DNA from 3 places in the Vibrio cholerae genome. Region 2 is predicted to be linked to each of the others. Evidence: predicted binding sites of a transcription regulator. Region 2 holds the regulator's gene; each other region holds the start of a gene.
What was found. Region 2 encodes PurR, which represses purine synthesis genes. Its sites were predicted from a motif close to TNANGNAAACGTTTNCNTNA; they were not measured.
Positions count from the first base shown of each region.

Region 1: guaB (IMP dehydrogenase) is a predicted target of PurR. The motif match lies at 1,707-1,726, and genes of this name have one in related genera.
Region 3: purM (phosphoribosylformylglycinamidine cyclo-ligase) is a predicted target of PurR. The motif match lies at 1,934-1,953, and genes of this name have one in related genera.

Region 1 is NZ_CP043554.1:2,165,541-2,168,724, forward strand. It holds gene guaA (glutamine-hydrolyzing GMP synthase) at 1-36, opposite strand, end outside; gene guaB (IMP dehydrogenase) at 143-1,606, opposite strand; gene xseA (exodeoxyribonuclease VII large subunit) at 1,814-3,154, shown strand; gene F0316_RS10065 (zinc ribbon domain-containing protein) at 3,135-3,184, opposite strand, start outside.
Region 2 is NZ_CP043554.1:1,183,632-1,186,815, forward strand. It holds gene F0316_RS05675 (TVP38/TMEM64 family protein) at 1-52, opposite strand, end outside; gene F0316_RS05680 (TfoX/Sxy family DNA transformation protein) at 407-994, opposite strand; cyclic di-GMP riboswitch class I at 1,108-1,194, opposite strand; gene purR (HTH-type transcriptional repressor PurR) at 1,353-2,363, opposite strand; gene torD (molecular chaperone TorD) at 2,770-3,184, opposite strand, start outside.
Region 3 is NZ_CP043554.1:652,421-655,604, reverse strand. It holds gene F0316_RS03090 (sensor domain-containing diguanylate cyclase) at 1-874, opposite strand, end outside; gene upp (uracil phosphoribosyltransferase) at 1,222-1,848, opposite strand; gene purM (phosphoribosylformylglycinamidine cyclo-ligase) at 2,015-3,055, shown strand; gene purN (phosphoribosylglycinamide formyltransferase) at 3,058-3,184, shown strand, end outside.

The DNA of each region.
Region 1 (3,184 bases), 980 kb from region 2:
GATCAGAATTCGTTGGTCATGAATATTCTTAGTCATTGTTTAGCAGTCTTATCAGCCGAGTATTAATACGGGGGATTCTTCAACGGAGGCGAGTCTACTCGCCTCACATTCACTCATCAAGCATTTAAGCAAACGTTTACGCTTAGCCCAGACGGTAGTTTGGTGCTTCTTTAGTGATCTGCACGTCATGTACGTGAGACTCTTTCATACCCGCACCAGAAATGCGTACAAATTGAGCTTTAGTACGCAGATCTTCTACTGTGGCTGAGCCAGTCAGCCCCATACAAGAGCGTAGGCCGCCCATTTGTTGGTGGATAATCTCTTTCAGATGGCCTTTATAAGCGATACGGCCTTCGATGCCTTCTGGAACCAGCTTGTCTGCCGCGTTATCGGTTTGGAAGTAACGATCTGATGAACCTTTTGACATCGCACCCAGTGAACCCATTCCACGGTAGGCTTTGTAAGAGCGGCCTTGGTAAAGGATCACTTCACCCGGGGCTTCTTCAGTACCAGCAAACATTGAGCCAACCATAACGCAAGAAGCACCCGCCGCAATCGCTTTCGAAATGTCGCCAGAGAAACGAATACCGCCATCAGCAATAACAGGAATACCGTACTCGTTAGCCACACCCGCTGCATCAGCAATAGCAGTAATTTGTGGAACGCCCACGCCTGTGACAATGCGCGTAGTACAGATTGAGCCAGGACCGATACCGACTTTCACTGCGCTTACGCCCGCTTCAATAAGTGCGCGCGCACCTTCAGCTGTCGCCACGTTACCACCAATGATTTCAAGGTGTGGATAAGCTGCGCGAGTTTCGCGAATACGCTGTAAAACCCCTTCGGAGTGGCCATGAGAAGAGTCGATCAGTAGAACGTCAACCCCGGCTTCAACCAGAGCTTTAACACGCTCTTCGTTACCCGGTGCTGCACCGACAGCGGCACCAACACGCAGACGGCCTTGCTCATCTTTACACGCATTTGGCTTGCTTTCGGCTTTGTGGAAATCTTTCGCGGTGATCATGCCTTTGAGTTGGAACTCATCATTCACCACCAGAATTTTTTCAACACGCGCTTTGTGCATTTTTTCTTGCACTTCTGCACCCGTTGCACCTTCTTTGACTGTCGCGAGGCGCTCTTTTGGCGTCATCACAGCAGCAACGGATTTGGTGAGATCAGTAACGAAGCGAACGTCACGGCCAGTGATTATACCAACCAGTTCATTGTTTTCAGTGACAACAGGGAAACCCGCAAAACCGTGGTAATGGGTAAGTTCCATAACATCAGCAATGGTTTGTTCTGGACGGACAGTGACAGGGTGAGTCACCACACCCGCTTCAAAGATTTTCACTTGGTGAACTTGAGCCGCTTGCTGTTCAATCGACATATTCTTGTGAATAAAGCCAATGCCGCCTTCTTGAGCCAGAGCGATCGCAAGACGTGCTTCCGTAACAGTATCCATAGACGCAGAAACCATAGGGATGTTCAGCGCAATATTTTTGGTTAACCGAGTGCGAAGATCGGCAGTGTTTGGAAGAACGGTGGAATGAGCAGGGACGAGTAAAACATCGTCAAAGGTTAGAGCTTCTTTTGCGATTCGTAGCATGTGCAATATCTCACAACAGGAGTGTTAACAACGGAAATCCACTTCATCGTTTCGCGTAACAAAGGGATTTATATTTGATATTGCGGACGGATTATACGCCCGAGGCAATCGGTTGACTACACATTTTTTCATTTTTTATTTGCATTTCACCCCTTGATATGTATTATATTGCGGCTAATTTCCATACCCACGTCTGAGGAATCAGCGTTGTCTTCTTCTCTCGCCAATCGAAATATCTACACCGTTTCCCGTTTAAATTCTGAAGTTCGTTTATTACTGGAAAATGAAATGGGGATCGTCTGGTTGGTGGGTGAAATTTCCAACTTCTCCGCTCCCGTCTCTGGTCACTGGTATCTCACTTTAAAAGACAGCCAAGCGCAGGTTAAATGCGCTATGTTCAAAGGCAATAACCGTCTGGTGAATTTCAAACCGCAAAATGGTCAGCAAGTATTAGTTAAAGCTCGACTTTCTCTTTACGAACCGCGCGGTGACTACCAAATTATTCTTGAAAGCATGCAACCGGAAGGGGATGGCCGTCTGCAGCAGCAGTTTGAACAACTGAAGATGCAGCTCGCCGCCGAAGGTTTGTTTGCTCAGACACGTAAAAAACCATTGCCGGAAAATCCACGCTGCGTGGGGATTATCACCTCACGGACTGGCGCGGCTTTGCACGATATTTTGCACGTGCTTAAGCGCCGTGACCCGAATCTGCCTGTAGTGATCTACCCCACTCTCGTACAAGGTGAAGAGGCAGCTATTCAAATCGCCCAAGCGATTGGTCGTGCGAATACACGCGCCGAGTGCGATGTGTTGATAGTAGGTCGTGGTGGTGGCTCTTTGGAAGATTTGTGGTGTTTTAACCATGAAATCGTGGCACGTACTATCGCTGCGAGTGAAATCCCAATTATCAGTGCTGTAGGCCATGAAATCGATGTGACGATCGCTGACTTTGTCGCCGATGTGCGTGCCCCTACCCCATCAGCAGCGGCGGAATTGGTCAGCCGTGATCATCGCCATAAACAGCAAGCACTCCATCAATGGCAAGCCAAACTGGCTAGCACCATGCGCCATTATTTGGCGCAGCAAGAGACGCAATTTGCCCGTTTACAGCACAAGCTTGATAAACAGCATCCTCAAACTCGTTTAGAGCGCCAGCAGCAGCAACTTGATGAGCTCAGCCTGCGTCTTGAGCAAAAGATGCAGCAACGTCTGGCAACTCAGCAGCAACGCTGGGATCGCTTAAGCCATAAGATCGAGCTCCATTCGCCCATTCACTTGATCCGCCAGCAGCGTTTTAATCTGATCCAGCAAGAGCAGCGAATAAATCAGTCGATCCAACGCTATTTGATCCAATCACGCCATCAACTCGCTTTGTTGAGTGAAAAGTTGGATGCGGTCAGCCCTCTTGCAACCTTAGCCCGTGGCTATTCGGTGACACGTACCACACAAGGTGAGTTAGTGCGCCAAAGCGCGCAAGTGAAACCGGGTGACACTTTAGTCACCCAGTTAATGGATGGTGAGATTCTCTCTACTGTGAATTCCCGTTAAGCGGTTGGAAGACAAAACGGATTTTGGATT
Region 2 (3,184 bases):
AGAGCGCGGCAATGGCAATCAAAACAAGGGCGATGATGAGTTTTTTATACATTCGAGTACCTAGTCATTACTTTATGGTTTGTGGGGCGTGATATTGCCCGTTTTACTTGGCTCTTCAGCGGTGTGGGCTACGATTCTTCACCCAACCATAGACTATCTCTGGTTTGATGTGGGTGCACACAGTGACCGCCGACTTGTCACTCCAAGTCATTAGAGTATCGCTCATTACTCAAGTATATCGTCTGTCACTGAATTTACTGGAGATACATAGAGAGCCTAAAAGTAAAGACAGGCCAAAGGCCGTTTTTCTTTCAAAAAAATAACGCGCCACTTTGGACGCGTTATGAAATATAGGGTGTGTAAAAACACAGGATGATTACAGGCGTTGATGAACTCAAAATGAAACTCAGAGATGCCTTAATAGCTCATCACGACGATTTTGTGGGATCACCGACCAATGTTTACCTTCGATTGCGCCTTCTAGAGCCCATAGCAACTCTAAACTCACCTCTGCCGTGTGAGTTCGTTGAACCGCTTTATAAGCTTCAACAGAACCAAGAGTCTGAAGAGACTCGACGGTGTCGATACCTGCTTTTTTGAGCATTCTTTCTGTTGCTAAACGCAAGTTAGGAAGATCTTTCAAACGATCAGGTTTCGCTTGTGCTTGAGTTTCACGTTCGGCCTTAGCGACCTCCAGTGCTGCACGCGCTTCATTGAGGATAGAGTCTGGATGACTCCAACAATCTTCAGGTAGAGCGTAGTACTTAGTTACAACGGGGAAGCCACGTTTTTTGTAAACATAAGGTTCATAACCTTGCTGTTTATACTTTTCGATTGTGGCGTCATCTGCACGGATGTGCAGCGTATCGTTAACCACAAGCGCAAACATAGTTTCGTCGACGAAAATACCAAAGCCACCAAACATTGAACGAGATTTAACACGTCCTAGCTGCTCAAAGAGCCGCATTGAATCTTTTAATACTGGTTTATCCATGCTGTTAGTCTCGGAGTATTGTTACATACGCCACCAAGTCAGGTCCGAGAAAATTAGCAAAAGCATGCATTCATAGTGTCAATGATGAGTCAACAAAGTGTATGCATTTTGCCATCGGTAACCCCGCTACCTACCACGTCTTCTGGTTTAGGCCGGAGGCTTTGCGTCCCACTCTTTCGAATGGTTTGCCCTGTGCGTGACATTTTTCCTGATAAAAATTAATCATTCTTGGGTCATTCTCACATACTGATATTTCAAATGTGAGAATGAGCCCTACTAATAATACTCGCACTACATATGTTTTGTCATATTTATGTGACAAGCTTTCAAATATAGGCGTTATGAATTGTCAAGAAAGTTAGGATTTTGTCAAGTCTTTCACCGTGTCGCGCTCTACGATCTCTGGGTGCATTTCGAAAATTCGGCGCTCGTGTTCTTTGTCTTTAATGCGTTCTAGCAAAATTTCAAACGCGTTCTTACCCACACGACGCTTAGGTTGGTGCACTGTGGTCAGTGGTGGAGAGAAGTATTCTGCTAACTCGATATTATCGTAACCGATGACAGACATATCTTCTGGAATACGTATGCCTTTCTGTTGCAAACGGCTCATCAAACCTAATGCCATCGTATCGTTGAAACAGAATACCGCCGTGGGGCGCTTGTCCATCGCAATGATTTTATCCGCCGCTAAAACGGCAGTATCACACTCAAAGTTACCTTCCAAGATCCAATCTTCATTGACGGTCAACTTGGCTTCCGCCATCGCGCGACGGAAACCTTGAATGCGCTCTTGGCATGCGGCTTTGACGAAGTGACCACTCAAACATGCAATCTCAGTGTGACCGCGGTCAGTGAGGTATTTGGTCGCGAGGTAGCCGCCTTCTTCGGAGTTATCGATGATTTTATCGGCGTGCGACGTTTCTGGACCCCAATCCATAACCACTTTTGGAATATCTTTGTGCGCATCCAACATATCTTGCAGCTCTTGGGTCAGGTCTGAACACATCACCAAAATGCCATCAACCCGTTTTTCGGCCAGCATGCGGATATAATCGCGTTGCTTTTCATAGATGCCGCCTGTGTTACATAGGATCAGCGTATAGCCTTGACGGTAACAGTAGCTTTCCACACCGTCGATAACTTCCGAGAAAAACAGGTTAGTAGATTGCGTCACTAACATACCAATCGTGCGAGTGGTATTGCACTTTAAGCTGCGTGCCACGGCACTTGGCGCGTAGTTCAGCTGCTTAACGGCTTCCATCACTTTCTCTTGGGTGGTTTCTGCCACAAAGCGAGTTTTATTGATGACGTGAGAAACGGTAGTGGTTGACACGCCCGCAAGGCGTGCCACATCTTTAATCGTAGCCATAGAGTGTTCCTGTCGATGACTGCTGCCAGCGAATAACATCGGTGGATTTAATCAGCAGAAGTAAGGCGAGACTGAGCGAATCTTCACACTCTGTGCGAGCACATGTCCAACACTATGCCGTACGTAAAGCGCTTCAATCACTATGCCTAAAGTAATAAACCTAAAGTAATAAAAAACAAAAACCGCCGAGAAACAGCGGTTGAAATTTTTACTCGTTTTTATCGTTTGCGGATGGATTTTAGACTGCAAATCTCTCCGTCGCAACGAAATTCATTCACCAAACTATAAGCCATTTCACAATTAATTCGTCTATCCCCTTCCTATTTGACCCTGCCGTGGTGTTGGCTACCACACGAAGCCGTTTGGGATAGATAAAATAGGCTGGCTTTCCGCTTTGCCTGTCTGGCTAATGGGTCTCTTGGATCAGCTCATCAAGACAGTGTTTATCTTGCTGAATAAAGGCTAACGCTAAACGAGCGGCGGCTGAGTACAATCCGAAAGCATCAAATTGAGTGCAACGTTCAGCAAAGGCAGGTAGCCAAGTGAGTAAGTGTTGACTTATGAAGTCGGACTGAGCTTGGAGCGCTAAACTCAGTTGTGCTGAGTGCTCAATTTGGTTAGCACTGATTGCTAGATGCGCTAAAAAATCGAGCTGGATGGCAAGATGATCCTCGGGCTCATTGAGATTTTGTTCAACCTTAACCCCATGTGCGCTGAGTAACTCACGCATTTGCTGCGCAGGCTTGCCATTGAGTAAACCTTGATCGGCATAGACAGAAGCATAGGGCAGGGCGGAATCACGGTCTGATTTCAAAAAGAGA
Region 3 (3,184 bases), 530 kb from region 2:
TGATGGCTAAGTTGCCTAATGTCGCTTTAAACCAGATGTCGTGATTAAACTCATCTTTCTGCTCCACAATGATGTACCACTGAAACTCATCGACCCAACGGCTATTGAGGTAGACTTTCTGTCCGTCCGCATAATAGCTAGCACCCACACTCGGAGAGGTCAGGATTTGAGTGGCTAAGGTTTTGAGCCCTTCACGCTGCTGAATCTGATCAAACCCCGGATGGTGAGATCCGTGTAAAGTCACCTCTCCCAACTCATTGATGAAATAGATGTGGCGGTTATACCGTTTTTGATATTTCTCGACTAATGCGGAAACCGCATCAGAGCTCAGCCCAACCCCAATCACACCGAGAAAACGATTTTCAAAATCAAACACTTTGTAATTCACAAACACCACGGTTTGTTGGCTATTCGCGGTATCTATGTCGATATTGACTTCAAAATTCTTATCTGGCGCGGAGTTTTTAACGCGATAAAACCAAGCATCATTCGAATTCGATTCCGATACTTGTTTGAGTATGCCTGTGTAGTGGTAGTAATGACCGGTGCGATCCGAGATATAGAAACTGGAGATCGTTTGATATTGACGCTGAATTTCACGCAAATAACGGATGATCCTTTCTGGGTCTTGCTCTCCCGCCAAAGTCCACTCGCGCACAAACGTGTCTTGAGCCATTAGTGATGAAATGAAGATCGGACGGATCAGATCCTGCTGAATTTCCGAATAAATATTATCGCTGGTCAATGGCAGTGAATCTTTATTGATTTGCTCTTCAAGCGTGTCATGAGCCACTTTATAGCTGACCAAGCTCGTCACAAAAAAACCAAAAATAATCAGGGTGACAAGAATCCAACTAAATTTCTTTCGCGTCATAATGAGCATCCTGCTAGTACTGCTTACTTCAATCTTCTGCTCCATCAGTGGAAAACAGAAGCGCATCCTTTGTTCTAATAAGCGAGTGTAATGAGTGAAACGTAATCCATATACCATACCGAGTACTGGCTATGTTGCCATTAACTCTCGGTGATGCGTTAGAAAGAACTGATAGATGCATCAGTGCTGTGAGGGCTATTCATTTATCCGCGACTTTTTGGCAATGCATTGCAATAAAAGTAGGAATAGATCGCAAAAAAAGACAGGGAGTATCGCTGTTGGCTGTGGGGTATGGGCTATGAACGGTGAAAGATAATGAGGAAGCCATGTGGCTTCCTCATTCAAAATTACTTAGTACCAAAAATCTTATCACCGGCATCACCAAGACCCGGTACGATGTAGCCTTTGTCGTTCAGCTTCTCATCAATCGCCGCCGTGTAAAGCTCAACATCTGGGTGCGCTTTTTCTAAAGCGGCAATCCCTTCCGGAGCGGCCACCAACACCAGCACTTTAATCTGGTTACAGCCTTTCTCTTTCAACAAGTCAATTGTCGCAATCATCGAGCCGCCAGTTGCCAGCATTGGGTCAACCACCATGGCAATACGCTCTTCAATATTAGTGGCTAACTTATTGAAGTAAGGAACCGGTTCAAGAGTTTCTTCATCACGGTAAATCCCGACCACGCTGATACGCGCACTTGGGATATGCTCAAGTACACCATCCATCATGCCAAGACCTGCACGCAAGATAGGCACAACCGTCACTTTCTTACCTTTAATTTGATCCACTTGCACAGGACCATTCCAGCCTTCGATCGTGACTTTTTCGGTTTCAAAGTCAGAAGTCGCTTCATAAGTCAGTAGACTCGCCACTTCAGTTGCAAGCTCACGAAAACGCTTAGTGCTGATATCGCCTTCACGCATCAGGCCAAGTTTGTGTTTTACAAGAGGGTGCTTAACTTCAACAATTTTCATGTCCAACTCCGGCTTCATTAATTTAAACCTGCGGATTATACACTCATTTTGTGGATATTTCCGACTGTAAAACCGGATAAAAATCTCACGCAAACGTTTTCCTTTTTGTTTTAAGCCCTGTAGAATAGCGCCGTTTTCATATCCAACTAGACCGAGGAACTTCCCCGTGAGCGGTAATAATCCATCTCTCAGCTACAAAGATGCAGGTGTCGATATTGATGCAGGTAATGCACTCGTTGAACGAATTAAAGGCGCCGTGAAGCGCACCCGTCGCCCTGAAGTTATGGGTGGCCTAGGTGGTTTTGGCGCACTGTGTGAACTGCCAACCAAATACAAGCACCCTGTTTTAGTCTCTGGCACTGACGGCGTAGGTACCAAACTGCGTCTCGCTCTGGATATGAAAAAACACGCCACCATAGGTATCGATCTGGTGGCGATGTGCGTCAATGATCTGATTGTTCAAGGCGCTGAGCCGCTGTTTTTCCTCGATTATTACGCGACAGGCAAACTGGATGTGGATACGGCTGCTGAAGTGATTTCTGGTATTGCCGATGGCTGTTTGCAAGCGGGCTGCGCGCTGATTGGCGGCGAAACCGCGGAAATGCCAGGCATGTACGAAGGTGAAGACTACGACGTGGCAGGTTTTTGTGTCGGTGTCGTCGAAAAAGAAGAGATCATCGACGGCAGTAAGGTACAAGTGGGTGATGCGCTGATTGCGGTTGGCTCAAGCGGCCCACACTCCAACGGTTACTCGCTGGTACGTAAGATTTTAGAAGTCTCTAAAGCCGATAAGAATGAGCGGTTAGCAGGCAAAACCATTGGTGAGCACTTACTCGCACCGACCAAAATTTATATCAAATCTGGCTTAAAGCTGATTGCTGAACATGACATTCATGCGATTTCACACATCACTGGCGGCGGCTTCTGGGAAAACATTCCACGCGTATTGCCAGAAGGTACTAAAGCCGTGATCGATGGTAAGAGCTGGGAATGGCCAGTGATTTTCCAATGGCTACAGGAAAAAGGTAACGTGACCACTCACGAAATGTACCGCACCTTCAACTGTGGTGTCGGTTTGATCATTGCACTGCCAAAAGATCAAGCCAATGCGGCCGTTGCGCTACTGCAAGCAGAAGGCGAAACCGCATGGGTCATCGGCGAAATCGCAGCCGCCAATAGCAACGAAGCACAGGTAGAGATCAACTAAGCATGAAGAGTATTGTTGTTTTAATTTCGGGAAACGGAACCAACCTACAGGCGATCATTGATGCTTGTGCAACCAGTATTCAAGATGGCAAAGTGACGGCTGTGTTTTCCAATAAAGCAACAGCTTACG